DNA from 2 places in the Leucobacter sp. 1207-22 genome. Region 1 is predicted to be linked to the other one. Evidence: predicted binding sites of a transcription regulator. Region 1 holds the regulator's gene; the other holds the start of a gene.
The links. Region 1 encodes HspR, which represses chaperone genes until heat shock. Its sites were predicted from a motif close to AAGTTGAGTCNNNNNGACTCAACTT; they were not measured.

Region 1 (16,118 bases):
GCGGAGCTGACCAGCGGCCGCGAGCATCCAAGCCAGCAGCGGTGGCGATGAAGAGTGAGAACGCGAACGCGTAGACGGTGTTGATGAGGATGATGAGCCACGCGAGTGTGGTCGGATCCGCGGTGAAGCCCACCCAGATTTTCAGCACGCCACCGAGCGCGAGCGCGAGTGCGAGCGGGACTGCGCGGCCAAGCTTCTTACCTGCGATGAGCACGATGAGCATGGTGATGAGACCGCCGCCTGCTGCAGCGCTGAGAGCGGTGCCAAGTGCTGCTGGCGCGAGGCCGACCGAGTCGCCGAGGACGCCTGCCATGGTCCAGATGGCGTCTTCACTCGTTCCCCACAGCGGGAAAACGATGAGAATGGCAATTCCCGCCCAAGTAATGCGGCGGGGCTCAGCAATCTTGAGCGACTGGGTGACATCGACAGGTGCTGCATGCTCGGGAGCATCAGGGAGCCACGCTGCAACAATGAAACCGAGCAGTGAAATAACCGCGAGTGCGCCGAAGACATTGACCTGGCTGAGCCCCATGATCGGAATGATGGCGAGCACGATCATCACGAGAATTCGGTTAATGATGCCGCTCATCGCGCTCACACGGTTGGGGTTGCGAAGCGCGGCAATTGCTGCACCCGACGTTGAGATCGCTGCGCCGACACCAGCGCCGCCGATGATGAACGCGGTGACGGCAACCGATTGGTCTGAGACAAACGCCGCGAGCGCGAACCCGACGGTGCCAACTGCGAGGCCTGCAAGGGCAAGCATGCGACGTCGGCTCCCTGCGGCAAGGCGCGAACTACCAAGGCCCACGACGGCCGACGCGAGCAGGCCCCAGGTCAATACCGCCCCAGCGTCAATGCCGGAGAGTCCAAGTCCTTCGAGCGCGGTGATGATGAGCGGTGCGAGGTTCGCCATCATGAGTCCGGCGAGCGCGAGCATGAAGGTGGCTGCGCCGTTCTTGATTCCGAGCGGGTGACGTGGATCGGACCCCTGGATTGCGTGTGTGTTCGAACTCATCGTGAGAGTCCTTTCTCAGTGCGTCATTGCATTTCACAGCATTAACCGAATTGATTTCGGTTTTGGCAATATGATCCACTGCAAGGGGTCGCATTGTCAAACCGAGCGACCGGTACCACCGAGGAGGGTTCATGGCGCGTCCAAAGGTGGCCCTGTTGAGCCGTGACGTCATCGCGAGAAAAGCGATTGACATCGTGGAATCTGGGCGCGATCTGCAGATTGTGACGCTCGCCCGTGAGCTTGGGGTGAGTCCTTCCTCGCTCTACCATCACGTCGATGGCCGTGACGGCATCATCCACGCCATGCGTGAATCACTTTCGACCGAGTATGCGCCGCCGTCGGTCGCGGGGCTGCCCTGGCAAGAACAGGTGCGCGTGCTCATCAACACGCTGTGGCGCCTGTACTCAGACCACCCGCGCACTCTGCAGCTGCTGCTCACTGTCATTATCGAAGAGCCAGAAACGCTCGAACTCTATGGTGATATTGCCGCAGCGCTGCGACTCGGAGGTGTGCCAGACGACGAACTCCTCGTCACGATTGAGACTCTCGACGCGTTCGCATTCGGGTCGGCACTTGATGCGCTGTCGCCCGAAAGCATCTTCGCGCGCAACAAACTGCATCCGTCACTTGATGCCCTGATCGACAAGCATCCAACGGGCAAGGCGCGCAACGAGCAGCTCTTTACGCACGGTGTTGATTTGATCCTCACGAGCGTCGAGCTTCGTGCAGAACGGGCGCGGATCCCAGGCGACCACTAGCCTCACTGTCGGCGGGCCGCACACCACACAGCAGTGGCCGGTCACGCACGCGAGGTGCATGACCGGCCACTGCCGAGGGAAGCTGGGCGGCTGCGCCGCGGATCCGCCCGTTGAAGTTGGCTATTCTGCCGAATCGACTGCGAGCTCAGGCGGCTGAACACGGAAGCCGCGAGTCGTGATCGCTAGGACAGCAACGCCAACAAGAAGCCAGATCGACCCAAGCGTGATCGCGTGCAGGTCGAGCTGTGCGAGCAAGTACGCGATGACCAGAATGCCGATCACTGGGAACACGAGGTACAGGACCGGGTTGTGTGCGCGGCCAGCGCGACGTTCCTTGGCCCAATAGACGATGACCGACGTATTCACCATGATGAACGCGAGGAACGCGCCGAAGTTGATGAACGAGGTCGATGTCGCGACGTTCATGAACATGGCGATGAGGCCGACAACCGCGATCGCAAGGATGCTGAGCACAGGGGTGTGTAAGCGCGAGTTGAGCGCGCCGAAGAACCGCTTCGGAAGCACGCCGTCGCGACCCATCGCGAAGAGGAGGCGGCTACCCGAAGCCTGGGCAGCAAGCCCAGAGGTGAACTGCGCGATAACGAGTGCCGCGAGGAAGACCGCGCCGAACAGGTTACCGCCGATCTTCGTGGCGATGTCGAATGCCGCGGTATCGGGTGAAGCGAAGGTGCCGCCTGGCTGCACGAGCTGGGTGACGTATGCAACGACGACGAAGATGCCGCCGCCAATGAGTGCAACGAGCAGGATGGCGCGTGGCACGGTGCGCTTCGGATCCACGGTCTCTTCGGTGAGCGTCGTCACCGCATCAAAGCCAAGGAAGGAGTATGCGGCAACGGCGGCACCACCAGCGATGCCAACAAAACCAACGCCGTCACCAACGAAGGGGCCGCTGCTGAAGAGTCCGCCTGCGCCGTCGGTGCGCACGACCGAAGCAATCGAGAGCGCAACAAAGAATGCAATGACCAGAATTTGGAACGACATGAGGATGAGGTTCGCCTTGTCAGCAATCTGAATGCCGATGATGTTCAGCGCGCTTGTGATGACGATGAAGCCCAAGATCCAGACCGGCATTGGCACCGCAGGGAACTGCGCCTGCAGGTACGATCCGCCAATGAGCCAGATCACCATCGGGAGGAACAGGTAGTCGAGCATGATCGCCCAGCCCACGAGGAAACCCACGCGGCCATCGATCGTGCGGCGCACGTACGTGTAGGCGGATCCGGCAACCGGGTACGCCTTCGCCATGCGGCCGTAGCTACTCGCGGTGAAGAGCATCGCGACGAGCGCGATGAGGTAGGCGCTCGCGCTTGCTCCGCCCGTCTGCTGGGCGATGACACCGAAGATGCCGAGAACAATGAGCGGGGTGAGGTAGGCAAGGCCAAACAGCACAAGCGAAGGGAGCTTGAGCGTGCGAGTCAGTGTTGCGGATGTTGCTGGGCTGGATGACACGGAGACTCCTCTGTCGTTACGTGTGTCTGGGGCAGGGATACGGTGCGCGGTGGCTGCCGCAAAGCGGGGCAGCCACCGCGCCGCCTGGTTAGGACTGCCGCGAAGGCGGTGCCCACTCGGTCGGGTTGATTCGACCGTCATACATAGGAAGGGCGACCGGTGCGTCTTCTGGGGTGAACTGGTTCCACACGCGGTTGCTGAACATGGTGCCGCGTTCGCGCACCTCGGTCACGTCGTTGGGGTTGAACGTGAAGGTGAGTGTCTCCTCACCGATGCCAGCCTCAGCGATGACGAAGCCTTCTGGGCCCACGACGATGCTGCGGCCGCGGCCGACCGGGCCAGCACAGTTGACGCTGGCCATGACGTTTTGATTGGTGATTGCGTTCGCTCGAGCGAGAATAAGCTCCTGCTCGCGATCAGGACTCGTCGTCTTCACGATGTTCAAGATGAGCTCTGCGCCGAGCCACGCAAGCTGACGGCTGTGTTCAGGGAACCACGCGTCGTAACAAATTGAGAGGCCAACGATGCCGGTTGGCTGCGCTGCTGATTCGTCCTGTCCATTCCCTCCGGCCTGGAAAGTGTCGAGATCGTGCACGGTGAAATGCGTACCAGGAACGTGTGGTTCGAAGGGGCGCCAGGGGAACATCTTGCGATAGGTCGCCTGGAGTTCGCCATTGGGAGCGAACAACAGCTGAGTGTTGTAGAAGTTGCCGTCTGAGCCAATCTCGCCGATGCTGCCCGGGCAAAGCCAGACATTGTGGCGTGCGGCGATAGCGCCAAGTGCTGCGACATATTCGCTGTCGAGGGGGACCGCGCCTGCACGTAGTGCTGCTGGGCGGTCTGCCTCTGGCAGGTGCTCTGTGCCGCACAGGTGCATCTCTGGGTATACGAGGAGACCGGTGTTCGGATGCTCGGTGAGCGTTGCGGCGACGTCGGCGGCGAAGCCATCAAGCGTGCCGTCGATGGGCTCGGGGGAGCGCTGCGCGAGCGCAACTTCGATTCCGCGGGTAGTCAAGACGACCTCCTTGTCCAGCGCACGTCCGTGCGTCCAAGCAAACTGATCATTTTGATCATGATCAACTTGATCACTATAGACACGAGTCTCGCTAGGATCAAACTATGAGCAAGAATTCCTCGGCAGAAGCTGCCGTGAGTACCGCGGAAGAAGTGGATGCCCTCTTCGTCGTTCCGGGCTCAGCAGCAATGACCAGGCTCTCTGCTGTCGAGACCGTGCGGGCGCGGATCCTGCTCCCCATCGAGCACGGTCTGCTCGCCCCAGGAAGCAAGTTGCCGAAGCTGCAGCACATTGCAGAGGGTCTTGAGGTGAGCGCCATTACCGCCCGTCGCGGACTCGAAAGCCTCGTCGAAGACGGCGTGCTCGTTCGGCGCCCCGGACGTGGCGGTGGCACCTTCGTTGCCGACGTGCCACCCGAACTCAATGACTCTGCGGTAACGGCGTACCGCGCTGACGCGCAGGCGATCCGCCACCTCATTGACCAGCGAAGCCTCATGGAGTGCGGCATCATTCACGAAGCGGCATTGCGTGCGACACCTGAACAGTGTGACGAGCTCGACGCGCTCATTCAGCAGTCCCAGGATGCCCCAAGTTGGCTCGAACATCACGGCCCAGACACGCGATTTCACACGCTCATTGCCGAGATCAGTGGATTGCCTTCGATCCCGACCTATCTCGCAACCTATGATGCGCTGCTGAAGTACTTCGTGCCGTATCCGCTCGAAGAGCTTGTGCAGGGACGCGACGAACACCGTGCGCTTGTCGCCGCGCTGCGTGCAAACGATCCGGTAGAAGCCGTGCGCATCACCCGCGAGCATGTCGGCGCGCTGCACCGAGAGATGTTCGTCGCGCTGCCCAGGTGAGCGGGGAGTTACGCTGCTGGTGCGCTCGCGCCGCGCTCTCGCATGAAGCGAACCACGTTCGGATCGACAATCACGTCACTCGGCCGAAGATCGCGCGCGAGATACAGGCCTTCGAGTGACCGCACGCGGCTGAGCGCGACATACGTCTGGCCGGCGGTGAACGCACGCGGGCCAAGATCGACGCACGCCGAATCGTAGGTGTGGCCCTGTGATTTGTGGATCGTGACCGCCCAAGCCAACCGCAGCGGGAACTGCTCAAACTCGGCGACGACCTCTTTTTCAAGCTTCTTGGTATCGGCGTCGTAGCGGTAGCGGAAACGCTCCCACACCGCGGGCTCAACCTCGTACTCGTCATCGCCCGTCTCGACCCAGACCGTGCCTTCGACGCGTGACACCGTGCCAATCGTGCCATTCACCCAACGGCCGTCTGGATCATTCCGCAAGAACATCACTTGAGCGCCAGGCTTGAGCTCAAGTACCTCGTCAGCTGGGAACAGGTTTTCCTTGAACTCGCCCGTTACCTCGGCCACTGCACGGAGCGCGGATCCGCGAATCTCGGCAAGACGTTCGGCATTGATGCGGTTCACCGTCGCGTTGGTCGAAGCAAGCGTGATGACATCGCGCGGAGCCGGTCGCGCGCCCGCCTTGTTTAGAGCATTGGCCTGGTTCTCATCCACGATGCCGTGGCGCACGGCTCCGAGGATTCGCTTGAACGCATCATCGCGCTGGCGATGCACCTCGTTCAGTTCAATGACCGAAAGCGGAACGGCATCCCACACCTTCGCGTCAAAGAACCAGAGCGAACGGTACGTGTCGTCAAAGTAGGCGCGCTCGTGCGGATCCCGCGGCGGCACCGGTGGCAGCTGGAACGGGTCGCCAAACATGATGATCTGTGCGCCACCGAAAGGATCGTGCTTCTTGCCGCGAGCGAGGCGCAGTGCTCGGTCGATCGCGTCCATGAGATCGGCAGACACCATCGAAATCTCGTCAATCACGAGGGTGTCAATTGAAGCGAGCATCTTCTTCAGCTCGGAAGGCTGATCAAGCTCGTGATCCGCGATCACTCCAGTGGGGAGGCGCAGCAGCGAGTGGATCGTCTGACCACCGACGTTCAGCGCGGCAACACCCGTGGGGGCGCAGACCGCAATGATCTTTGACGTGTTGTACGACAGGTGATTCAGGATCGTCGACTTACCCGTGCCAGCACGGCCAGTGACAAAAATGTGTTCGCGGGTGTGCTCAATTTTCTCGTAGACCGAGAGTTGTTCAGAGCTGAGTTCGGGGCGCGACACCCATTTAGGGTACCCGGTTTCGGTGGGGCGCTGCTGGCCGCCCGGGGGATAATTTACTGGTGCAACGATTCCTCGCTCTCTTCGCGCTCACACTTGGTGGATTTGCCATCGGTATCACCGAGTTCGCCACCATGGGGGTGCTGCCCGACATTGCGAGTGACATGCTGCACGGCTACGAAGCCGACCCGCAACGCGTCATCGCACAGGCCGGCACGATCATCTCGCTCTATGCGCTCGGAGTGGTGATCGGTGCGCCGGTCATCGCCATCCTGTGCGTGCGAATGTCGCTCACGACCCTCGCGCGCTGGGCGCTCGTCGTGCTCGGGGCGGCGAACCTCGCATCCGCGCTCATGCCAACGTTTGAGCTGGTGTCTGCCTTCCGCTTCGTCTCGGGGCTGCCCCACGGCATCTACCTCGGTGTCGCAGCGCTGCTATCTGCGAAGACGCTTGGGCCGGGAAACATGGGCAAGGGCATCGCCATCTCCATGATCGGTCTCACGACTGCGAACGTCGTTGGCGTGCCTTCCTCGACCATGCTCGGCCAAGCCTTTGGTTGGCGCTGGGTCTACGGCGTTGTCGCCGCACTCTTCGCGCTCGCACTGCTGCTCGTGGTGCTGTGCGTCGAGAAGTTGCCAGGCAACCCAGAGCGGACGGCGCGAGGCGAGATCCGCGCACTCGGCAATTACCGCGTCTGGCTCATGATCGGCACGCTCGCGGTGGGGAGTGGTGGCTTCTTCGCTGTCTACTCCTATATTGCAGACGTCACGACGCGTGAAGTTGGTCTTGGACCCGAAGTCGTGCCTTGGGTGACCGCGACGCTTGGCCTTGGCATGGTGATCGGAAACTTCCTCGGCGGAGTTCTTGCAGACCGACACCTCAACCGCGCGGCGATCTTTGGGCTCACACTCGCGGTGGCCGTGTTCATCGCGTACTCGCTGTTTGCTGGGTCGCCGATCCGTCTCTTTGTCTTCGCGTTCCTCGTGAGTGCCTCAACCATGATGTTTGGGCCAGCGGTGCAGGCACGCCTCATTCGTGTGGCCAATGGGGCAGATTTGCTCGGTGCATCTATGAACCATGCCGCCTCGAATATGGCCAATAGTCTCGGCGCGTGGCTCGGCGGACTCGTGATCGCGGCTGGCCTCGGCTACCTGGCGCCGGGCTGGGTGGGTGCGTTGCTTGCGGCTGCTGGTCTCGTGCTCATGCTCGTGAGTATCGGGCTCGAGCGGCGCGACAAGGCTCGGAGTCTCGATACCGGCGGCATGCCCGTCGTGTAGTGGGTGGGGTGCTGGCTGCTGTCTGCTGTCTGCTGCTTCGGGTTCGCGACGTTGCCCTCGTCTGGAAAACGGCCTTCCTCAGCATGAATTTCGCCGAAAATGTCTGGAGGATGGCCGATCTCGAGATCTAGGCAGTTGTTGACACGGCCAGTCCTGACTGATGCAAGGGCAGGGAGACTGCGCGCCCAACTTGCGGCTGCGCGAGGGCAAGCTAGTGGCAAGGTTGGTCGAATGACCAACTGCGGCAGCCAGTTTCGGTCAGCCCTGGCCAGTGCCATGCCGCCTATGATGCTGCCGCGGGTGACCTCGCGGCCACCCTTGCCGTGGGCAGGTTTGGTTTATGAGGTAGGTGCGGCATGCGTTGTTTTGATGCTCACATTTGCGCAGGGGCCTGGCGAACGGGCTTCTTCACGAGCCAGGCCATGAGCACGAGGCCGATAACGAGCACGATCGTGATGCCGAGGATGCCGAAGTGCGTTGCGCCGAACCAGAGGATGAACGACGACCACAGCCACGGTGAGAGGAAGCTCATGACACGGCCGGTCGTCGCATAGAGGCCGAAGACCTCGCCCTGCATGTTGCCTGGCGTGAGGTGTGTGAGCAACGAACGACTTGCGGCCTGCGCTGGTCCGACTGCTGCGGAGAGGACGAGCCCGCCGATCCAGAAGATCACCTTGCCCTCTTCTCGGAGGAAGAAGATAAACAGCGCACTCGCGATGAGAATGACGAGCGACCAGATGATGATTGCGCGCGGGCCGAAACGGTCGTCAAGTCGACCAGCCAAAATGGTCGCAACACCAGCCACGAGGTTGAGCGCGACGCCAAAGATCATGACCTCGGTCGCTGAGAAGCCGAACGAGACTGCCGCGAGGATGCCGCCGAATGCGAAGATTCCGGCGAGACCGTCTCTGTAAATTGCGCTTGCGATGAGGTACCAGAACGTTTGGCGATCCTGGCGGAACAGGCCGCGCAGATCGTTCACGAGCACCGCATAACTCTGGAAGAATCCGACGCGGGGGCGCTCGGTGCGTGCGGCGGTTTCTGGCACCCAGAAGAAGAATGGCAGCGAGAAGACAATTGTCCACAGGCCAGCACCGACGGCGATGAGGCGGTAGGCCATGCCGTTCGAGGTATCCATGCCAAACCACTCGAGCTCGGTGACGATGACGACGAGCAGCAGCGCGATGATTCCACCGATGTATCCGAGGCCCCAGCCGAGGCCGCTGACACGACCGACAGTCTTTTTCGTAGATACGTCGAACAGCATCGCGTTGTAGCTGACGCCTGCGATTTCACTGACGACTGAGCCCACCGCCACGGCGATTGCGCCGAACCAGAAGTAGCGCGGATCCGCCTCAACAAAGAACATCGCAAACTGGATGAGCGCGAGCGCAGCGGTGCAGCCAACAACCCACTTCTTCTTATTGCCGCGTGCGTCAGCCTGTTGGCCAAGGATCGGTGCAATGAGCAGCACGATGATGCCAGCGGCGAAGGTGATCCAGCCGTACGTTGCTGACAGGTCGGCGAGCCCGGTGCAATACGCGGTCGAGGCATCCGCTGATTGCGAACACGTGATGGTGCCGTCCGCGTTCTGCGCGGCGATTTCTGGGGCGAGGAACGCGTCCGAGACGAGGTACAGCGACACCCACACGAACGTGAGAATGACGGAGTTGAAGGGCTGCGTAGCCCAGTCCCAAAATGCCCACGACCGCACAGTCCGCTTGGGAATTGTGGCCTCTTCGGTCGTGATCGTTGCGCTCATAAGAGCGAGCGTACCCGGTGTCGTGGCGCCCGCTGGGGCGCGGATCACACTGCATTCCGGAGGTTCACTTGTGCGTTACCTGAAAGTTGAGTGAGTTTGGCTCAAGTTTGCCTTGGTGTACTTGACTTGACATCCGACTTGAGTAAACTTGAGTGCATCAGGCTCAGCTTTGAGTCGACAAGAATTCGGTCGTTCGATCCCCAGTGTGATCAGTTGGCCGACCAGCAGTTAGGTAAAGGAGAACACATATGTCACGTGCAGTAGGTATTGACCTCGGCACCACGAACTCGGTCGTTTCGGTTCTCGAGGGTGGCGAGCCCACGGTTATCGCAAACGCAGAAGGTTTCCGCACGACCCCTTCGATCGTTGCGTTCACGAAGGACGGCGAGGTGCTCGTCGGCGAGACCGCAAAGCGCCAGGCCGTTACTAACGTTGACCGCACCCTTGCTTCGGTGAAGCGCCACATGGGCACTGACTGGAAGACCGAAGAGATCGACGGCAAGCGTTACACCGCGCAGGAGATCAGCGCTCGTACGCTCATGAAGCTCAAGCGCGACGCAGAGACCTACCTCGGCGACAAGGTCACCGACGCAGTCATCACTGTTCCCGCGTACTTCAACGACGCTGAGCGTCAGGCAACGAAGGAAGCTGGCGAGATCGCCGGCCTCAACGTGCTCCGCATCATCAACGAGCCGACCGCAGCGGCACTCGCTTACGGCCTTGACAAGGGTAATGAGGACGAGCTCATCCTCGTGTTCGACCTCGGTGGCGGTACCTTCGACGTTTCGCTCCTCGAGGTAGGTAAGGACGACGACTTCTCGACCATTCAGGTGCGAGCAACCGCGGGCGACAACCGCCTCGGTGGCGATGACTGGGATCAGCGCGTTGTCGAGTGGCTCATCACTCAGTTCAAGCAGTCGACCGGTGTTGACGTTGCTGGCGACAAGATCGCTCTCCAGCGTCTGAAGGAAGCTGCTGAGCAGGCGAAGAAGGAGCTCTCGAACTCGATGAGCACCCAGATTCAGCTGCCATACCTCTCGCTCACTGAGAACGGCCCTGCGAACCTCGACGAGACGCTGACCCGCGCAAAGTTCGAAGAGCTCACCAAGGACCTCCTTGAGCGCACCCGCAAGCCTTTCGAGGACGTCATCAAGGAAGCAGGCGAGAAGGTCAGCGACATCGACCACATCGTCCTCGTTGGTGGTTCGACTCGTATGCCCGCTGTGACCGAGCTCGTGAAGAAGCTCACCGGTGGCAAGGAGCCCAACAAGGGTGTGAACCCTGATGAGGTCGTCGCAATCGGCGCAGCTCTGCAGGCAGGCGTGCTGAAGGGTGAGCGTAAGGACGTTCTGCTCATCGACGTGACCCCCCTGAGCCTCGGTATCGAGACGAAGGGTGGCATCATGACGAAGCTCATCGAGCGCAACACCGCTATTCCGACCAAGCGTTCGGAGACCTTCACTACTGCTGATGACAACCAGCCTTCGGTTGCTATCCAGGTGTTCCAGGGCGAGCGTGAGTTCACCCGTGACAACAAGAACCTGGGTACGTTCGAGCTGACCGGTATTGCTCCGGCTCCGCGCGGCGTGCCTCAGATTGAGGTCACCTTCGACATCGACGCAAACGGCATCGTTCAGGTTTCGGCGAAGGACAAGGGCACCGGCACCGAGCAGACCATCACCATTTCGGGTGGTTCGACCCTCTCCAAGGAGGACATCGAGCGCATGGTCCGCGAGGCTGAGGAGCACGCAGCTGAAGACAAGCAGCGCCGCGAGGCAGCTGAGCAGCGCAACAACGCTGAGCAGCTCGCATACTCGGTCGAGAAGCTCATCTCCGAGAACGAAGACAAGCTTCCTGAAGACGTCAAGACTGAGGTCCAGGGCGATCTCGATGCTCTCAAGCAGGCACTCGCAGGCGAAGACGACGCAGCAGTGAAGACCGCGGCTGACAAGCTTGGCGAGAGCCAGCAGAAGCTCGGCGAAGCGATCTACGCTGCAGCACAGGCAGAAGCACCGACCGCTGATGCGGCTGACGCTCCCGCTGATGAGGACGTCGTAGACGCAGAGGTCGTTGAAGACGACGAGGAGCAGAAGTAACCATGACGAATGAGGAGCAGCACAACAACGGTGAGGCTCCCCAGGCGGCGGGGCCGGAGGCGAATGCATCCGGCCCTCAGCCGCATCAGGGGGACGACCTGACTGTTGAGGACATCTTGAACGCTGAGCAGACTGACGCAGCCGCAGGCGCTGACGAGTCTGCTCCTGCTGCAGATGCTGCAGACGACGCAGAGAACTCGTATCTTGAGGACCTGCGCCGTCTCACCGCGGAGTACGCGAACTACCGCAAGCGCACCGAGGCAAACGTTGAGATCGACAAGCAGCGCGCAACCGCTGCCGTCGTGACTCAGCTCATCTCGGTGGTCGACGATCTTGATCGTGCTGAGCAGCATGGTGACCTCGTTGAGGGCAGCGCGTTCGCAGCAATCGCGCAGAAGCTCCGTTCGACGCTTGAGCGCGTTGGGCTTGTGAGCTTCGGCGAGAAGGGTGAAACCTTCGATCCGCAGATCCATGAAGCAATCGCGCAGGTGCCGGTTCCCGGCGCCGAGGGTGAAACCGTGCTTGACGTGGTTGAGCGCGGATACCGAATCGGTGACGTTGAGCTGCGCCCCGCGAAGGTAGCGGTGGCGGTGGGAGCTGATGGCTAGTCAAGATTGGTTAGATAAAGACTTCTATAAGACGCTTGGCACCTCGAAGGATGTCAGCGACGCAGAGCTGAAGAAGGTCTATCGCAAGCTCGCGCGAAAGTATCACCCAGACTCAAATCCGGGAGATGCGGCGGCTGAGGCGAAGTTTAAAGAGATCAGCGAGGCATACTCGGTGCTCTCTGACGCTGAACAGCGAGCAGAGTACGACCAGGTTCGAGCAATGGGTGCCGGTGGCGCACGATTCACATCGGGCAGCCATGGTGGTCAGGGCTTCGAGGACGTCTTTGGCGGCATGTTTGGTGGCGGTGGCGGCCGAAGCGCAGGCTTCGGCGGTGGCGGCCAGAGCTACGAGGACATCTTCGGGATGTTCGGTGGTGGCGCTCCGCGCGGTCCGCAGCGGGGGTCAGACATTACTGCGTCGACGACGCTCGACTTTGAGACTGCAGCGCAGGGCAAGACGGTCACACTCGATACGCCAAATGGACCCGTGAAAATGCGGATCCCAGCTGGTGTGAGCGACGGCCAGAAGATCCGCGCTGCCGGCAAAGGCCAGAAGAGCCCGAACGGCGGTCCTGCAGGCGACCTCCTGCTCAAAGTGAGCGTTCGTCCGCACCCCGTCTTCGAGCGCGATGGTTTGAACCTCAAGCTCAAGCTGCCTGTCACATTCACTGAGGCTGCGCTTGGCGCAACCGTTGAGGTGCCGACGCTTGGTGGGTCGGTTGTGAAGCTGAAGGTGCAGCCAGGCACCCCGAGTGGCCGCGTGCTGCGCGTGAAGGGCCGTGGCGTGAATAGCTCGAAGGGGACCGGCGACCTGCTCGCTGAGATCCAGGTGGTTGTTCCTTCGCACTTGAGTGACGAAGCGAAGGAAGCGCTTGCAGCGTTCCGCGACCTTGAACCCGCAGAGAATCCGCGTGAGGACCTCCTCGCGCGGGCGCGCGGCTAAGGCAAGGCAGAACAATGGCAAACCCGCAGATTGATCGTTTCACCCCGATGTTCCCCATCGCGGGTGCGGCCGAACTCGCTGAGATGCACCCGCAGACGCTGCGGCAATACGACCGCATTGGGCTCGTAGTGCCGCAGCGCACCCGGGGCAACACTCGGCGGTACTCGCTGCACGACGTCTCGCAGCTGCAGACGATTGCTCGTCTGTCTGCTGAGGGGCTGAGTCTTGAGGGGATTCGCCGCGTTCTCCAGCTGGAGGACCGCGTGCGAGACCTTGAAGACCAGGTGCACGATCTTGAGCGCGCGCTCGCGCAGGAGCGCATGCAGCGCCCTGAGCGACGTGTGTTCGCTGCGGGCTCTGCTGGCGCGGCAGTCACGCTCAAGCGTGGCACCCGTACGAAGCGAAATGCCGACGTCATGGTCTGGCAGCCAGGAGTGGTGTGGAAGAGCGAATGACGCTCGACGAGTGCTTTGCGATGCTCGGGCGCGATCCAGATGTGGACGCGCCCGAGCTCTTCGCGTATGACGCGGCGGATCACCTCCTGCTTGAGACCGCGGCGCCACATCTGGGCGGTCTGGCTCCGGGCGAACTTGTCGTGATTGGTGACCGCCACGGCGCGCTAACGCTCGGTGCTGCCCAGGTCTCAGGGCAGCGCGGGATTCGTACCTATCAGGACCCGGTGCTCGGCGAACGGGCGCTCGCGCGTAACGCAGAGCGTCTTGGGTTCACTGGTGCGACTGCCCGAGAGGTCTACACGTCGCACTCGCTCGATTCTGCGTTGCTCGCAGGTGCGCGTGTGGTGCTGCTGCAGCTTCCGCGCGCTCTCGATGCGCTTGACGAGATTGCTGCGTGGATTGCTGCGGAAGCTGCTCCAGATGTCGTAGTGTTCGCCGGTGGTCGCGACAAGCATATGTCCCGTTCTATGAATGACATTCTTGCTCGCTATTTCGGTGAAGTTTCCGCTGGCCGTGGCGTGCGTAAGGCACGAGTGCTGACGGCGACGCAACCTCGGGCTGATGCCGCAGGTGTTGCGTTCCCTCGATGGGGCCGCGACCCAGAACTCAGCTTTGAGCTTGCGTCGTTTGGGGCGACCTTCGGTGGGCCAACATTTGATCACGGCAGTCGCCTGCTGCTCGCCGGCCTCCGTGCTGAGCACACTGGCAGTGCCTCGCTGCGATCCACGCCCCGACGTATTGTCGATCTCGGCTGCGGGAACGGGGTGCTCGCGGTGTCTGCTGCGCTGCTGTACCCCGAGGCTGAGATCATTGCGACCGACCAGTCGCAGGCCGCTGTCGCGGCGACCACACTCACTGCGGAGCGTGCGGGGGCTGACATCGCGGATCGAATGACGGTGCACCGTGCTGATGGCATGGAGGCCGTGCCAGACGGCTGGGCTGATCTGGTGCTGTTGAACCCGCCGTTTCACACCGGTGCAACGGTGCATGCTGAGGTGGCGCATCGGCTCATTAAGGCATGCGCACGCGCGCTTGCGCCCGGCGGCGAGCTACGCATCGTGTTCAATTCACACATGCGGTACCGTCCGCTCGTGGAGCGTCAAATTGGGACAACCCGTCAGGTTGCGAGAGACAAAACCTTTACCGTGCTGTCATCGATCCGCGCCCAGTGAAGACGCGAATGAGCGAACCGTGCTCGCTGTCTCATGCACTTCGTGACGTGAACTGACCGGCTCGTTATTGCTCTTCAGTGGCCTTGCGGGCGCGCTCATCGATGAGGTCACGTGCGGTGACCTGATGTGTGCTTGGCCCGTACAAATCTGAAGTGATCCCGGTAATGAACGTTGCGGGATCAATCTCGAGGGCAGAGGCAATTCGCACGAGAGTCTCAGCGGTGGGGCTTGAGGCCCCGCGTTCAATCTTGCCGATTGTCGTCCAATTGATATTGGCGAGCTCACCGAGATCCTCGAGAGAAATACCAAACGCCTGGCGCGCAGTGCGCATGCGGACGCCGATCTGAACGGCGGCCTGTGAGTGGATCTTGGGCACGTACCCAAGAGTGCCCGTATTGAACAAATAACACCAATGTCTTTACACCTAGGGAAAAATAACCTAGTGCGAGCGTATGGCGAATTCCGCATCTAGCGGTGGGAAGATGAAACGCATGAGCAACTCACTGCACCCGGAACCGAGCGTCATGATCGTGTGCGACTACTCACTGAGCTATCTTGGTGGTGCGCAGATCGCGCTCGTGCGACAAGCCCGGGCGCTTGCAGATGCTGGTTGGCGCGTGACTGTTGTAGCGCCAGATGCCACGCAGACGTTCCGGGCGGATCGCCCAACCAACCTCGCGACTCGCGACCCCAAAGTGCTCTTTACGCTGCCCGGTCTCGACTTGCCAATGCTGCCGACCCGAGGCCGACTCAGCCGTGCGCTTGTGAAGCTCGGCAAGCAACAGAACATTGATGGCATCATCGTGCACTCGGAATTTGCCCTTGCGGCAGCAGCGCTGGAAGCGGCAAGAGAGCTGGATGTTCCACTTCTACACACCGTGCATACCTACTTCTGGGATGCGCCGAAGGCACTCGCACCGGTCGCTCCCGTGGTGACGGCGTTCCACCGCACGCTGACCGGGCTGCCTGGAAAGCAGAAGTTCCGCGGCAGCACGACCATCAATAATGCCCTCCGCAGTATGACCCACAGATTGGCAGTCGAAGCGGACGCGGTCATTTCGCCGTCACGCCATCAGGCTGACGCGCTACGTATTGCCGGGGTTGAGAACGTACATGCCTTGTCGAATGTCGTGCAGCCGCTTGTCTCAGAAACTACGCCAGAGGCCGGTGTCGACGGGCTCGACGGTGAACCCCACGCGCCTGACACAGCCCATCTTCGGCTGGTCTGGGCGGGTCGCTTCGCGCCAGAAAAGCGAATTGAAGTGGTACTTGAGGGGATCCGCCTCGCGCGGGCTGGCCTTGCGAGCGCCGGCGCTGGAGAGAACGCCATTCACATCGATATCGCCGGTGGCCATGGCGAGTTTGAGCCGGGCGTCACCTATCACGGACGGC
Region 2 (16,118 bases), on a different contig from region 1:
GAATCGTCCTTCACTCACGCAAGAGCGAAGGACGATTCTTTACATCCCCACAGCGCTAGACCGATGGGTAAGACCGCCTAAATCAACTGTTCTGGCCATGTCCGCAGATGGGGTAGCAACACTATAAATTTGGGACTCTAACCCTCTAAGCGCGTCGAAACTCCGCAACCATCGGACATTCAAACGGGTCTCGCGCAGCAAGTCCAACTTCGTTCAAATATCGAATGACAATCGCATATGAGCCGATGAGTGAAGTCTCCACGTACGGCACATCATGCTCCAAGCAGAATCGCTGAACAATTAGCCGTGCCTTCGCAAGCTTTGGCCGAGCCATACTGGGAAACAGATGATGCTCGATTTGATAATTCAGGCCACCCATAAAGATTGTCGCCCACCAGCCACCACGGATATTACGAGAGGTGCGGACTTGCTTTGTAAAGAAGTCAATACGCTCTCCCGCCGCAATAACGGGCATGCCCTTGTGGTTGGGCGCAAAAGATGCGCCCATATAGATGCCAAACACCGCAAGCATGATGCCAGAAAACGCGAACGCCATTCCGAGTGGCAGAAAAACAAAAATGGGCACGAAAACCAAAATGGTTCGGATGAAAATCATGCTCAACTCGCTCCAGCGAGATTTTACCGACTTCTCCGTTAATAGATATCGGAAACTATGTCCGTAGAGGTTCAAACCTTCCAGCGTGAGCAGGGGGAAAAATAGCCACCCCTGACGTTTGGTTATGAACTTGCGAAGTCCGGTAGCCGAGGCTGCGTCTTGTTGCAGGAAGGAAATGGTATCGACTTCAATGTCGGGGTCTCTACCTTCCATGTTTGGGTTAGCGTGGTGTCGACTATGTTTCGAGTCCCACCACGAGTAACTAATACCAACAAACGCCGTGAGTACCCGGGCAAGTGCATCATTGGAAGGACCGGCAGTGAGAATCTGTCGATGTCCCGCTTCATGTGCTAAAAATGCGACCTGAGTAAACAGCAGTCCCAAACAAGCTGCAACAATGAGTTGCAGCCAGCTCTCGCCGAGAATAATTGATGCCGCCAACACGAGCAGAAAACCGAGAAAGATCGAGAATCCCGTAAGTATGTAAAACCAGGGGCTCCGAGACAACAGACCTAGCTGCCGTATCTCCTGAGAGAGTCGCGTATATGCGCGCGCAATATGCGGAAAATCCTCTTTTCGGGCAAAAGTCTTACGGAGAGGACCCAGTGTGCTGACAGCGTCAGCGAGAATGTCAGAGATGTATGAACCTATTTCCTAAGGGCGGCCACTGAGCGTTTCACGCAGAGTCAGCGTTTCAAGCTTCAGCAAGTACCGTTTAGTCAAATGTAAGTCACATCACATGCAAGGTCACCCATATGTTCTTGCCTGACAGCGAAGTACCAGGAATTGACACTTCGCTGCCTCGAAGAAACTTTTAGATAACCTGGATGTTGGCTGCCTGGGGACCTTTCGGACCCATCTCAGACTCGAAGGAAACCTTCTGGTTTTCCTCAAGGCTGCGGTATCCAGCACCGTTAATTGCTTTGAAATGAGCGAAGAGATCGGCGGACCCGTCATCGGGGGCAATGAAGCCGAAGCCCTTGTCAGCGTTGAACCATTTCACTGTTCCTGTTGCCATTATTGTTTCCTTACGTTGTTTGAAGACCTAGACGGTCAGTTATGCCTCGGCAGTTCCGCCGGGGAAAACGAGTGGCATGGCTTTTAGAACTTGCCGCACCGGGTAGACGATGTGTGACTAGAGATTCCACCAATGCGAATGCCCCTACCATGGAGCTCATTTGGGCCAGCTCAGTGCTGTGCGAATCATAGACAGTGAAGTTGTCTTCGTCGTCGATCGCGACAAAGCCAGCAAATTCTCCGCTGTTATTTGCAACGTAGACGTCATGATCAACTTGGGTCCAGGATACGTCTGAGTAAGCCACGGTGGTAGCAGGGAAAAAATAAAAGACCAATCAAATTCGAGCAACCACATCTAGAAGTGAGATTCATCATCACTTCAATCAAGTGCTTGCTTCCTCGCAAATATGCAGAGGTTGTAAGAATGTCGGCCTGAACTAGATGTTCAGCAGAAACACGACATTACAATCTAAAACTATACACCACCGCCGAGAGAAACTGCACCTTCTATGCGCTTTGCCGCTAAAAGCATGCCGATTGCCACGAACCGGAGGAACAATGAAAATCAGATCCGACAACTGCTTCGGCGAGCTGCAATCACGTTTCGACGCGAATGCGGCAAAGGAAACGCTCCGGGAGCTCGACGAACAGTACGCAAACGGAGAGCTGGAACGCCGCACGTATTTTGAGAAGAAACGCTCCCTCGTCCAACTATTCATAAAAGCCACAACAAACCCGAGGCGCAAACACCGCGAAGAAAACTTCGACGGCGATTAACTAGGAAGCAACGCCCACCATCACTCGATGAGGCGTCAGGCTGTCGAATCTTCGCGTTCATAACGGTTCTTGCGTTTTCACTGCCTCTTTCTGACGCTTTAACTCAGGAAACAAGAAACCCCCTCGTGTGGCTGAGGGGGTTTCTTTAAACGATGGTCACTCTCGCGTTAGCTTGAACGTCTTTGTGACGCCTACTGCTTCGACGGTGTATGACAGAACTCCGTCTTCATAGCTGAAGTCCTTGCTGTCAGACGTTGAGGCCATCATTGCTGCGGCAGTGGCTTCAGCGTCTCGTGTCGACGTGAAGTCGTATTTGTCATCGGTGGTGTCTGGTGCAGGGAAAGTTCCTACCCAGTAGACCGCGGTGGTTCCTTCTGCTTCGTTTACCCAGTCGATCGAGATGGTGTCAGCGGTAATAGTTGCAACCTGCGTGCCCCCATCAGCTTCTTCGTCGATCCATTTTCCAGTGAGGTTGAGCGGCGCTGTTTCTTCTGCAGGCGCCTCGTTTTGCGCCGAAGCACCTTCAGGTGTGGTGGTCGAGCATCCTGTGAGCGCAATGACGGTAATAAATGCGCCAGCTATGATTTTCTTCATAGTTCTCATTATGACTGGCCGTGCCGCGATTTGCTCACAACAGGTCTCACTGTCATTGCAACTGGGACGCATTGACGTTCGCATACCTTTGTAGTGGTGGGGTTCCCTGTGCCTGGCATCCAGTGTGTGAAGTGCGCCACCGACATTGCCGTGTGGCGTTGATGCTGGTGATGATGCAGACATAGGGAAGAAGATCCGACGCGATGGCCGGGAAGTTTATGTCTCGGTGTTCGACTGGATTTATTCACAAGGCAGTTGGGGTTCAGCATGCCGCATCCTATGCTTGTGCCATGAGGAAAATTTCAATACTTGTTGCAGCAAGCGCGTTTGGACTCCTTCTGACAGGCTGCTCCGCCACTGACGCCAAGGAAACTTCAGTAACCAAAGAACAGACCTCAGCAAACCAGAACAACTCTTCTGATGAATTCTCATTCGCTGACATCAAGTCATGCGAAGACATTAAGCCTTTCGTTGAGACATGGACCGAAGGGTTCGTTCCATACGATTGGAACAACGTTTCAGAAGATGCTGTTCAATGCGGCTGGAACACTCCGCCCGAGGAAGTCACTCCAGAAAATGCACGCTCCATCGAGGTAAACCTGTCGAAGGTTACCGAGCGGCCCGATTACAGCCCACTTGAGAATATGAGCGGCTACGAGGCCATCAGTGACGATTGGGTCAAGGAGAACGGCGGACAGGCCTACTCGATGACTGTCGACATTGGCTTGTCAGCTGTCATTGGCACGACTATCTGGGTTCCAGGTGTTGAGGTCACAGTTTCTGGGGGCAGGTGGGAGAACCTTCCAGAGCTTGATGGCGCCGCAGCGCTGGAAGTAGCAAAGATGATCCTCGGCGCTCAGTAAGCACTTGGGCGCCTTTTTGCCTCGGTATTTACCAGCTTCTTCTGCAGTGCGTGGTGCGTTCGTTTGCGCGCAACGACTTGCGAACGCACCACGTCTCTCCGATCCACCGCGAGAGTGTCGTTTTCTTCCTTCGGCACGACTGGCCGATACGAACAGTGCATGACGCATCATGGAAGACATGACTAGGTGCGTTCTTACGGACAAGAAGAACGCACCTAGAAACACGAAAGCCACCCTGCAAGAGAGTGGCTGATTTTTGCGACAAGTATTCCGCGCACTAAAAAAGTTAGTGCGAATCTACTGGAATGTCAACAACCTCCCCGGTGAGTTCCTGCAACGCAACCCATTCAACTTCGGCCTTTATGCCTTCCGCAAGCGCGGTGAGATCAGCCCTGGTCACCCACATCTTCCCGCACGCATGGCATTCAGGGATCACCGCACGTCCTGGCTTCACCTGGATACGCACAGCCCACTTCATCGGGCGCTCGTCAGGCTGGCCAGGTTCTGGTTCTTCCCCTTCTGGGATCTTCTCAGCGCCACACTCAGGGCATGCACCGGTGAGCTCGTACTCCCCTGGCGGATCGAAATGATCCTCAATGCGATGCACCCACGTGTGGAACATGGCGAACATGCGCTCGGCCTCGTTGAGGCGGCCGCCAGCTTCCTCTGCTTTCAACGTTGAGTGCAGGTGTTTGGTTGCGTCGAGCAGATCACCGGTGCTGTCTTGTCGGTAATGGTTGAGCCATGCGCGCACCCCGGCGTCGATGGTTTCGTACATTTCGACGGCTTTCACGTCGAACATGTCACCGGTGCCGGATCCGCCGCCACGCGTACGCCCAAGGTTCGGGTAGCGTGCTTCTCGCAGCATCTCGAGCAGTGGCGGGCATTCCCCGAACGTGTCATGCACTGGCACAGTGTGTGTTTCGGTGAGCCGGGTTACGGCTCGTTCAGTGGTTTCCATGTTCCCCTCTCATGGGTACAGAAAAGCCCCGGTTGAGTTCCGGGGCTAGATATGGTGTTGCTATGGATTACTTCACAATTGCTATCATCGGGCGGATCGCATTTTGGCTCTTCGGCGTGATCGTCGGCCTTTGGATTCTTTGGGCGATCATCCGAGGTGCAGTGTTATCAGCACTCCGTAAACATGCTGAAGAGATGACAGATCAGCAAGGTCGACGAACGGTATAGAAAAGCCGCCCGAACCCGGTAAGTTGAGTGGCATGGATGAAAAGAAGTTCGAACTGGGTGCTGATGTTCACGTCATCGGTGGGATCCGCGGCGTTGTCGTGGATTACCGTCCACTCCCATCAGGAATCGTTGCCCTGGGAATCATGAACAGCAACGGACTGATCGAGTACCACAATAAGAAGACCGTCCAGAGCTCAGAAGGCCTTGGCGGTTACCCTCTCAGGTTGATCTAGTCACTACCTAGCATGTTCTTTCAGCAGCCCGAGTATCGCGTCAGCATCGTCCAGGTTTTCCCGTTCAACGCATCGATACTCGGGCTCTCGCGTTGATGCGAGACGCTGCGCTTCAAACCCGGATTCAGTGAGTTCGTCTTCCCGCTGACCTGGATACTCTTCCGCTGAGGCTTAAAGTTCAACAGTCACTTACAGTCTCCTCATTCTTGAACCTAGAAAAGCCGCCCGAACCTGGATAGGTTGAGTGGCATGAGTCACTTTTTCATCAGCGACGAGACAAAAGCAGAATGGGTCAAAAGCGGTTCGCCATATTGCGAACATCCTGAGTTCAGGCGCGACCGTAGTCGGATCATGAAGGATTTCACTGATTCGTATTGCACAACTTGCGGCGAAATTTGGAGCAATATGCCTAGCGGGCAGCGTCCTGAAGCGGTTGGGATTCGGTAGTCAAATTCGTTGCTTCGGAGAGCGCGAGTAGCGCCTCAGCGATCTCTAAAGCGTGACTGCCGATGGATTCCTCGCAGTCGAGTTCGCCACGACAAGCCTCCTCAGGGAATCTGATGGAGCACAGTGCCATTGCGATCTGTTCTCGTGTGGGTGTGAGCTGTGCTTGCGCCCACACGGCACCAGCGGCAAACGCTTTCTGACGCAATCGGCGGCTCTTATTAATCGCTGGCAGGTCTACACCTATGGGTGGGTAACGCTGTGCTGCTTCCGCTTCCGCTGCGGCTCGAATATCAACGGTCATCGCGGCACCCCACAAATCCCACACGCCTGACCGCCAGCGTTGAGCCAAGCCCGCCGGTGATTGCCGTACTGGCACGGGTGTAGTGCTGGCGCCTGGCTGTTGAACTCGTGGATCGCGATTTGCTGAATTTGCTGTGGCTCACTCATCGCTCTTCTCCCTCCCTGTATCGAGAGCAGCGACCGTGGGGCACGGCCAAGGCGCATGCCCGTACGGTGATTGGTAGCAGGTCAGGCAGTACGGCTCGTCATCGTCAGTCATCTTGCGATGTTTCGACTTGGCTCGTTCTATCGCTGCCTCAGCACACTCAGCCCGCGCGATAACTTCGTCGCGCTCGTCTCGCACAGCCACTAAGTCGTTGACCAGCCCTACGTTGATCTCAACCACTCGGTTGAGGTTTCGGTTCATGGTGGCGTGAGCCTGCTCGTCGCAGCTGTTTGCGAGCAGCGGTCGCAGCTTGGCAACATCAACCTCAGTCATGCTTTCTCCTTCGGTTCAGTATCGATTGTTTTTGTTGGCTGTAACTTTTGTGCGGCGTTCACACGACGATGGGCTAGTGTCACGTACAGGGCGCACACGCCCGGAAAAGAGGACAACGATATGTCCAAAGACAAAGGCCAGAAGGCTGTCAAAAAGCCTGCAGCAATGACTGCTAAAGAAAAGAAGCAGGCGAAGCGCAGTAAGAATGAAACTGCAGCCACAGCGCTGAGAATCAACAAGTAGTCTCAGGTGCCGCCCCTCTCAGAGGAGGCGGCACTTTTCTTTACTGCTTATGCTTTCTCTCCTTCGTTACGTCGATACGACTCGACCGCCTTGTCGAAGAACCAGAGTGGCTGCCAGCCTTGCCCGGCAATAATGCCGCGAATCTCGGTGAGCGCTTTCTCTGCGGCTGCACGCTCAACCTCAGCAAGCCAACGATCGAACGCCTCTGCATTCTCGTAGTGTGCATCAATGGACATAGCCTCAGCCTCGGTCTGTGGTTCTGAGAACCACTCACGCATCTGCTCAGTTGTTGGTGTGTACTTGATCACGACTCACCCCCATGCTTGTTTCCGCAAGCCCATGACGGTTCCCAGCTATCAAGATGATCGTTCGTGTAGCCGCCGACGAGTTTCATGAACCTGCCACATTTAAGGCACTTTCTGCTGTACTCACTCACTGCGCACCACCTCGCAGTTCTCTTGCCTGTGCTCGTGCGATCTTGCGCGACAGCTTTTCGGATGCAGTTCGTCCTTCTCCTACGTCGCGGAGAGCAAAGTAGGCGATGTCTGCGAGCTTCGCTTCATCCACCTGCACCGAGGTGAAAACAAAATCTTGGGATGTTTTTGTTTCCGTTGGCTTCTGTGGTGCGGCACCAGCAGCAGCCACAACACCCAGCCGTTGGAAAGGTGCGTAGCTGGCAGCTCCCTCTCTGATCCGACCAGACATCGCAAACACACCATCCGTGTGAAGGCGCCACACATTTCCCAGCCTGTCTAGATACAGTCCGGGTTCCGTCGGTTGCACAGCGAGATCCGCTTGGGTTGGGTTAAACGTCATGGGGTTTCCTCCTCATCGTCGTCTTTGAGTTCTTCGCTCATGTGGTGGTGTCCACACATTGGCCAGATCGCCCCGCACCATGAGCACTGTGGCCCGTTGCCTTCGAGGTCGAACATTGGCTGCGCGGCGCGGGCGCCGAACCGTTCGGTAAAGTTCACGATCCAGTCGGCCATCCGCTCGGCCTGCTCGCGGTCAGAGATCTCGAACTCGTGCATGATCCGGTCGACAAAGATGCGTGCCGCCTTGAACTCGGGCGGCTTCGACATCAACGGACGTGAACCGCTGTTGTCAATCAAGATCCCTTCAAACTCGCTCGGCAGTTTATCGGTCATGGATTCTTCCTTTCGATTGTTTGCCCGCATGCTTCACACACGGGCGGGATCATCGCCGCGAGCTCGTCAGCCAAACCGATCGGCTCGGCCTGACGTTCAAACTCACGAGACAGGCCATGTAGCCCAGGCTCACTGCGACTTGGAGACTGACTGAAACTTTCTAGGGTCGCCAAAGCAACCTCCAATCTTGGATATAGTGCGAGACATGCTTGAGCTGGTAGAAGAAATCCCCGTCAAATTCGATCCGAACTGGACCGAATACGTTGGACTTGCACTGACATTAGGTTCGATCCTTGTGACGGTATGGCTCGGCGTGCTGGCATACCGCAACGGGAAGAGTGCAACAGAGATTGCCCTTGGACAAACTAAAGCGGCAGAAGTGCGCGCAGCCAAAGAAGATCGGGGGGCTGCTTCACTCGCAATGTTCCGAGCGCTAACTGAACTCGATAACTATCTACAGCTACACAATGACGCGACCCACACCGGCAGGGCCTGGCGTGAGGTTCGCTCAAGCTTTGATAGCGCGTTGGTTCAGCTGGATCTACATGCAGCGTTGCGGCCCGGAGATGACCCGCGCGACTGGTTCAAAAGATCATTCGAGCGGGTTTACAAAGACATTAACGCCAGCAGGTACTCTAAAGAAACTCTTGAAACCCACATTTCCCAGGTGCGGGGCCATGTCAAGGAGTGGGGCGCTGAAAAGATTTCAGCGACTGGACTAGCAAAACAAGCGCCGCCTACCGCTTGAGGCGCCAGCTAGCAGCCAGCCCCTCTGGGTATAAGAAAACCCCGCCTAATCGAGCGGGGTTGACAGTCAGTAAAGATCGGTTCACTTCTGATTGACCGGCTAAAACAAAGGTGGGGCCCCGAGCAGGGACCCCACCTTTACTTACTTAGGAGAGCGTTCGATATGGATTCAAATGGTTACTTAGGATACAAGCTCCTTTCGTCCGGCATCAGCTTTCGCATTTGACTGGACCTCGATCTTGCGGGGCTTCGCCTTCTCACTCATTGGAATGATGAGGCTGAGTACGCCGTTGTCGTAAGAGGCAGAGATCGCGCTGGAGTCGACCCCCTCGCCAATACTGAACTGGCGCACGTAACCACCGGATGGCCGCTCTTGGGAGAGCCATTTGACGCCATCGACATTCGCGGTGGTTCGGTTCGCTCGGATTGTGAGCACCTGGCCGTCTACATCAACATCGATGGAGCCTGGATCCATACCGGGCAGATCGGCGTTGAGCACGTACCGGTTGCTGTCTCGGTATAGGTCAACCGGCATTACGCGGGTTGAGGAGCGCTGGAGCATGCCGTTGGCGATGCGTTCCATCTCGGCAAAAGGATCAAAAGACATGGACATAATGAATCAATCTCCTTCCGATATGAAACTTGAGCTTCGGTGACTCAAGTAAGTTCAGATTAGCACTCTGAACCTGAGAGTGCTAATAAAGATGGCTGAAAAATCGCTTAAATTTCCAGCGTCTACTTCACCCCTAAAACGGCTGCTGATCGTCGAATCCGCTGCTGTCCTGGAATCCGTTTTGAGTGCCGTTCGCGCCTGGTTGCGCCCAACCATTCATTCCGGCACCTGATCCAGCGTTAAATCCACCGTGGCCTGCGTCCTGGCGAGGCTTCAAAGGCACGACCGCGAGTGATGCGAACTGGATCTCGATGTTTGCGGCTGGGCGTCCGCCGCCGTCCTCGTAAACGTTCAAGCGTGGTTCGCCTTCCAACCGCACCAGTGTTCCCTTCGTGACTTGGGTTGCAAGGAACGCTGCCATGTCGTCGAAGAACGTGGCGCGCGCCCACAGCGTGACCTTGTTCCCGTCACGATCGGTCGCGTCTTCCCACTGGTTCGTCTGCTTGTTGAACTTTCGTGGCGAATGCGCGACCGAGATGTCGAGCATTTGCTTTCCTGACTGTGAGACTCGCTGCTTCGGTTCTGCAGCGAACCCTTCGATCACAAAGTTTGCTTTGCTCATTTGTTTTCTTCTTCCTGTGTTAATCGATCAAAAATGGCCTGCACGGTGTCAGGCCGGAACGCGGGCGGTATCTCAGTGACACGGAACACCACGCACGCCGCACCTTCCTTTTTTGGTCGGTAGGTGATGCGTGGCATCAGCTTCACCATGAACAGCGCCGTATCGTCTTCTACGAGTCCGCCGTCGACGAGTCCGTCACAGAACGGCTTCATCGATGCGACAGGGTTCTCGTCATCGCGCCTGGTCTTGGTATTCACCAACCACTCCATCTCCACGATGCAGCGACTCATGCGAGGCAGCGTGGACGCCCACTCAGCGGCAGCCGCCCGGATCTCCCGAGCAAGCTTCCCCGCCTGCTGAAAATGCATGCGCCCATTCAACGACAGCGGAAGCTTCACCCACTCGAACGTGCGCTCATAGATCCTCACGCAGCCCTCACACCAAAACGCAACAACTCCGAACGCAAACCAGCCACCCGCGCCGCCTGATTCGTGCGATCCTCAATCAACGACCGCACCCGATCCAAAAGCTCCACATTCCCCGCTTTCAACCCCTCACACACCCGCTCAACAGCCTCAAGCTGATCTGCGGCGAGCGCATTGGCCCTGACCTCACGGATGTATCCGAGCCCGATCGCGTAAAGAACGTATTTGGTTTGGTCTCGGGAGAGTGTTTCGGTGAAGTTGTTGAGGGCGATGCCGTCTCTGGATTCGAGCAGGGTGAGGATCGTCTCGGCGTGCGAGCTCGCGTCAGCTTCGATCTTTGGAAGGTTCATCAGGTGAGCACCTCCTCATCGATCCACTGTTGGACTTCGAACTCTGAGTTCTTCATCACGGACGCAACATACGCTGCAGGTCGCTTCGGGTCATTCTTCGCTTTCGCCAAAATGATCACCGGCAGCTTCAGAGCCTCCTGATGGTTCAACGAACGATCGAGCAGCGCAGCCGACTGGATGACTTTTTCAAGATCGACGCTGAGACCCGAAGCGGTGTTCTTTGCCCGTGTGATCTCTTCTTGAGTCAGTCGAGTCAAATTTTCGCGCCCATTACTACCTAAAGAGACTGACTCAGTAAGTAACAAGTCATGTAACTCTGACTCTGACTCTGACTCTGGTTTCGTCTGGGTTCCGCTGGGTTCACCCAGCTTAGGATCTGGGTTACCACCCAAAACCCCCTGGGTTTCCGATTTCGATTTACGAGGCCGACCACCCTTCGCGCCATTCCGCCGAGCAACCACAGCAGCCTCCTCACGCTCACCACGCGTCTGCTGATGCTTCGCATACTCACGATTCACATAGCGCTCGCCGTCGTGCACGATCAGTGGCCGGGACGGGTGTGAGGTTGCGAGCTCGTTGAGCACTTCTGGATCCCAGTTGAACTCGGCGTCCTCTGCCGTGAATACGCCATCGTTGTCTTCGATGCGTGATTCGCCGATCATCTCGATGAATGTTCGAAAGGCCGCGTCTGAGAGTCTGCGCACCTTTGGATGCCGGTGAAAATCATTCGGCACTTTGAAGTACAGGCGCAAGTCCTTCTCCGGGTTCGCCATTCTTGTCCTCCTCTCCCGCTTTCATAAATGTGATCCAGTGCGTATTCATCTGCTTCCCTGATTTGTGCCCGATCAACGGCCTTTCATCAGTCAGGGCAAGGATCTTTGACACGGGAATCTGTGTTTCGTTCCACTTGAAGATCAAGATCCCGAACGGTTCGAGTACTCTGAAGCACTCCGCGAAGCCTGCGCGTAGATCGTCTCCCCAGTTCAGCCCCAGGCGCCCGTACTTCTTCCCGATCCAGGCTTTCCCTCCCACGTTCGACAAATGCGGCGGGTCGAAAACCACGACTTTAAATGTCTCGTCCTCGAATGGAAGTTGACGAAAATCCATGACTACATCAGGGGTTATTGAGAGCGCTCGCCCGTCGCGCAGAACGTGTTCTTCAGAGCGGATGTCACCAAACAACACCCGACTGTCATCGCGATCGAAATAGAACATTCGACTTCCTGACGCTGGGTCCAACACCGGCTTCATCGATTCCTCCTCGTTCTGGTGATATGCCACTTGCCTGACTGTTTGCACCTGTAGGTACGCGAAAGGCCACGTCCGGTGCGTAGTGCATGGTTGAACGCGGCCTTACGGGAGTTGAAGCCCTGCTTTCGGATTCCAGCTCTTGACTTACAACGGCAGCTAGTCATGATCGGGCTCAGACTCTTCGTTTTGCATTTCTACGATCACTTTCGAAAGAGGCTGCCGTTTCTTCCGGTTGGGGCAGTCTTTGCTGCCCTCGGTTGAATATGGCGTGAAGCGTCTCCCACACATGTGCTTCTTGCTCCGCTTCGGCACGATCGCTTTGTTGCTATTGCAAACGTCGCTACGCATCAGCAGCCTCCGGCCAGATACGACGAGCGCTATCGATTGCTCCAGTCACGATCTGATACATCTCATCAACAGGATCGAGGAAGAACAGTCCCTCATCTCGCTCAATTACAGTCAGCGCCATCGGATCCCGGTACCCTTCAGGCTTAACGAGCCACACCGCTCCTGGCTTCGCCCCATGCCACGGCTTCGGCTCATGCGCCTTGAAGTAGTCGCGCGCTGCTGACCTGAACAGCTGAGGGACACCAGAGTCGATGTCCACTTCTTCTTTCAGTACCTGCCAGGTGACGCCAGTCCGTTCATCAAGCACACGAACACGGCCTTCACCGAGCGGGTAGACGACGAGGTTCTCACCCTCAGGCCAGCGCCACCGTGAGCATTGCTCGTCCCATTCATCGCGCGTCATACTCATGTACTTCCTCCTTAAACCCGAGCCACGCCAACCCAGCGCAGCACTTCTCGTAAATCCATCGACGTGACTTCCATGCGACGCCGAGCCACAACACGGCGGCGAGCGCAGCGTGTGCGAACTCTTGTTCGTGAGTCATCAGCGACTCCTTCCGGTGTCGAAACGTTTGTGTGGGAGGTGCCAGGCGGGGTCGTTCCATCCCTGCCGTGGCTTGTATTAGGTGCGCCCGAATACTCAGGCCGTCCCTGTCAGCGGCCTCCCCCGCTCGCCCACGCCTAGAAGTGGGACTTTCGTGCCGATGCGGGGATTCGAACCCCGACAACCCCTCTCAGACTCACCAGCAGCCGTGCGCTACGGCTTGAGAAGCGCGTCGATCTGCGACTGAGACTCAGCAGCTTCATCCCAAGACTTGGCGGCCTTTCGGAATTCCGCGCTTGTCCGGCGCGAAGCAATAACGCAGTAGACCATCAACCCGGCAGCGATCAGGTTCATCCACCAAGAGTTCTTCCCTGCGATGAGCGCTGACACCATTGCGACAACGTTCACAGCTGCAATCGCCACATACACCCAGGAGAGCATTGTGTTCGTCTTCGCACTCTTGCGAGCTTGCTTTGCGCGGCTCCGATAAAACGACTCCATGACAACCTTCTTTCTCTCGTTACTGCTGTCGTTGGTGGCCGGGATTCGAACCCTGTACGACGCCGGGTATCCCAGTCACGCCGTAGCACCACGCACCACCGACCGCACAAAGACGGCCAAAATTTGTCACCCCACCACGGGGCAGAATCACGCACCAAAACCGGTGCACCCCACGCCTTTCTCCCCTTCTCAGGTTCAGGCTCACCACACACGCCGCGACGCTCTCACCGCCAGGCGATTCAGCGTGAACGCGTCATGACACATCGAGCAGCATGTGTGGCTGGGTATCGCTATTGAGTTCTCAAAGTTCTGGTGGTGAATCCGTCTGCGAGTCGTGCCGCGTCGGGGTATCCCAGAAGCCGTAAGGCAGTGCATTGCGCCCGACTCGAACGGGCAGATCACCTGAAAATGGCAATGCTGCAGCTAGCCCTGTGTCGCAAGGGCTAAGAAAGAGACGGTCTAGATCACGCAGTCGGGAGCGTGTTGGCTGTTCTCCGGGTCTTCACACCCAGCACACGCCTGCACCACATCGACTCGGGATACGGTGATGCCGCTCATGTCGTGACCGCCTGCGGGGTAACGATCGCTGGCAGCATCAGTATTCTCAGCTCGTTCAAACCCTTGATCGTGACCCGCACTTGAGGCGCATCGATTACATGCTTCCCCGAGTCTGGGTGATCGTGATACTGCGGCTTATGATTTAGTCGGCCAGCATCTACAGCGGACTGCAACGCGTGCCAGTTGTCGCGTCTGCGGTAAATCCAACCGATACTGTGCAGGTAGGCAAACAAACGATCTCGACCAGTCTTAATCCCGACCTGGCAGAGCATCTTCGCAGCATCTGCAACCGCGTAGCTGCCTGATGCAGACACGAGGTCATCCCATGCGTCAGCCTTTGGCTGAGCGATCTCCAGAGCGCGTGCCTGATTCGCGGCGAGCGCCAACGCTTCCGCGAAAGATGTCGGGACTGCCGGTGCGGCGAGCGCCTGACGCATCGCGTAGAACTGCTTCACCAGTTCAACCTTGAACGCGCGTACGACATCGCTGTTGCGCATAAACGTGACGAGCAAGGTTGCCTGCTGTTCGTTCAGAAGTGCATAAGTGGTGTCGCCGCCGCCATGCTGGCCAGGCATTCTTGGTGCGATTTCAAATCCGACCAAGCCGAATGCCTCGAAGTCGCCCAGGTTGTCGCGGATGACTCGAAGCACTGAAGCGTGCTGCGTATCGGTGCGACCTGCAATGATCAGCGATGAAACTCGAAGTTCACCATCCGCGTGTTCGATGATGTTGATAGTCTGTACCTCAGACATTGATTGCCCTCCTAGGCGTTTATGTTCTGGCCCGTAGTTCCAGCTACGGGCTTTTCTTCTTCTACAAGACCTGCGTCTAGCCAGGCGAGAACGTCGCGTCGGTAGTACCGGTACAGCTTCGTCCCTGGTGCTTTCAAGAACCGCGGCCCCGTGCACTCCCCGGTGAGCCATGTCTTGCGCCACCGTTCAAGCGTCTTTGGGTCAAGCTCGAGACATTCGGCCAACCTTGGTGCAGACATGATCGGCGGAAGGTCTTCGAACCCATCCAGCGCTTCTTCCGTTACGCACGTGTCTTCAAGCTCATGGTTCACTTCCATCAGGCTGCCGCCAATACTTGCTTTCCATTGGTGTCAACCACAATGAAGGCTTCTCCGATCCCCATTCCGAAGACCGTGACAAACTCTGCGATGCATGTTCCAGACGGCTGATCACCGTTCTTTACCTGACGCAACGTTCCGCGATCGACGCCAACCATTCGAGCCATAATCTCCTCAGACGGAATATCCCGTGCGACTCGGAGGCGGTCAATTAGACCAGGCCGCATTTGAAGTTTGACTGCCATTTCAACCCTTCTGATTCATAATTACATCGTTGTGATTAAAGCATGCATCAGGGTTAGGGGTGATGCAAGCTCAAATCATCAATGCTGCGAAGATTCTCGACAGATCAAGCAATATCAACAACTTGACAGTTGCACATGATGCACAAATGCATCAGAATGGAAGCATGACGAAGACAATCCAGGAGTTCCTGGCAGCCGCCTCGGGCGAAGCCAGCTTCCGCGAGATGGGCCGCGCAAGCGGCATTAACCACTCAACAATTCGCCGCCAGCTGCTGGGCGAGGGCGAGATGACAGCACCAGTTGTAATCCAACTTGCTCGCACCTATAACGCAGATGTAATTGATGCTCTTGTGGCAGCTGGATTCATCACGGAGGACGACGCTTCAGGGCACTCCACGTCGGTCAGTCTCAGAAATGCGACCGACATTGAACTCGCCCAAGAAATCCTCAGGCGAGCGTCCGACGGCAGTGCAAGCAGCGTACTAACGGAACCCCTACCAGACACGTCAAACGTCATTGTCGGTGGCTTCGGGCAGAATGCGAGCACCGAAGAAATACCCGAGAACGTAGAAGAAGAATGGGCCGGCCTTTATGCCGCCCAGAAAAAGGGCGTAGAGCCCGAAGAACACACCCCGTAACTGACGAGCCACCCGCGGCCCCGTGCGCACCCTCTAAGCGCCCGGGGGTGACTCAGTGCACCCAATTTCAGATTGGAGACCACATGTACGACCCCGCATTTGACCCGCTAGAACGTCTCGCGGATCGAGGCGTCCAAATTATCCAGCACCAGCTCCACGAGAACGACGCAATCTGGATACCCCGCAGAAACCTCATCATCGTCGATGAGACACTTCACCCGATGATGCTGCGCCCAACGCTCACCCATGAATGGGTACATGTCATTCACAGCGACCCAGGCGGACACTACCCGCGCTTTGAGA

Region 2: the regulator HspR is predicted to act here: its motif matches at 9,291-9,315, upstream of FW756_RS01135 (Hsp20/alpha crystallin family protein).

What each region holds. Positions count from the first base shown of each region.
Region 1 is NZ_VXCR01000006.1:86,230-102,347, forward strand. It holds gene FW756_RS11130 (MFS transporter) at 1-1,018, opposite strand, end outside; gene FW756_RS11135 (TetR/AcrR family transcriptional regulator) at 1,150-1,776, shown strand; gene FW756_RS11140 (APC family permease) at 1,897-3,246, opposite strand; gene FW756_RS11145 (carbon-nitrogen hydrolase family protein) at 3,335-4,261, opposite strand; gene FW756_RS11150 (FadR/GntR family transcriptional regulator) at 4,366-5,124, shown strand; gene FW756_RS11155 (ATP-dependent DNA helicase) at 5,133-6,416, opposite strand; gene FW756_RS11160 (MFS transporter) at 6,476-7,690, shown strand; gene FW756_RS11165 (MFS transporter) at 8,064-9,452, opposite strand; gene dnaK (molecular chaperone DnaK) at 9,701-11,548, shown strand; gene FW756_RS11175 (nucleotide exchange factor GrpE) at 11,551-12,156, shown strand; gene FW756_RS11180 (DnaJ C-terminal domain-containing protein) at 12,149-13,099, shown strand; gene FW756_RS11185 (heat shock protein transcriptional repressor HspR) at 13,114-13,554, shown strand; gene FW756_RS11190 (class I SAM-dependent methyltransferase) at 13,539-14,726, shown strand; gene FW756_RS11195 (helix-turn-helix domain-containing protein) at 14,791-15,102, opposite strand; gene FW756_RS11200 (glycosyltransferase family 4 protein) at 15,218-16,118, shown strand, end outside.
Region 2 is NZ_VXCR01000001.1:245,161-261,278, forward strand. It holds gene FW756_RS01060 (fatty acid desaturase family protein) at 146-1,267, opposite strand; gene FW756_RS01065 (cold-shock protein) at 1,431-1,634, opposite strand; gene FW756_RS01070 (hypothetical protein) at 2,192-2,410, shown strand; gene FW756_RS01075 (hypothetical protein) at 2,567-3,004, opposite strand; gene FW756_RS01080 (hypothetical protein) at 3,295-3,867, shown strand; gene FW756_RS01085 (DUF7341 domain-containing protein) at 4,154-4,828, opposite strand; gene FW756_RS01090 (hypothetical protein) at 4,891-5,055, shown strand; gene FW756_RS01095 (hypothetical protein) at 5,088-5,288, shown strand; gene FW756_RS01100 (hypothetical protein) at 5,698-6,036, opposite strand; gene FW756_RS01105 (hypothetical protein) at 6,175-6,513, opposite strand; gene FW756_RS01110 (hypothetical protein) at 6,510-6,734, opposite strand; gene FW756_RS01115 (hypothetical protein) at 6,804-7,064, opposite strand; gene FW756_RS01120 (hypothetical protein) at 7,189-7,572, opposite strand; gene FW756_RS01125 (hypothetical protein) at 7,569-7,904, opposite strand; gene FW756_RS01130 (hypothetical protein) at 8,110-8,652, shown strand; gene FW756_RS01135 (Hsp20/alpha crystallin family protein) at 8,833-9,264, opposite strand; gene FW756_RS01140 (single-stranded DNA-binding protein) at 9,398-9,886, opposite strand; gene FW756_RS01145 (hypothetical protein) at 9,883-10,254, opposite strand; gene FW756_RS01150 (hypothetical protein) at 10,311-10,661, opposite strand; gene FW756_RS01155 (hypothetical protein) at 10,661-11,434, opposite strand; gene FW756_RS01160 (SAM-dependent methyltransferase) at 11,385-11,942, opposite strand; gene FW756_RS01165 (hypothetical protein) at 12,253-12,669, opposite strand; gene FW756_RS01170 (hypothetical protein) at 12,650-12,805, opposite strand; gene FW756_RS01175 (hypothetical protein) at 13,018-13,305, opposite strand; gene FW756_RS01180 (Rha family transcriptional regulator) at 13,860-14,615, opposite strand; gene FW756_RS01185 (hypothetical protein) at 14,627-14,932, opposite strand; gene FW756_RS01190 (helix-turn-helix domain-containing protein) at 14,932-15,177, opposite strand; gene FW756_RS01195 (hypothetical protein) at 15,342-15,815, shown strand; gene FW756_RS01200 (hypothetical protein) at 15,899-16,118, shown strand, end outside.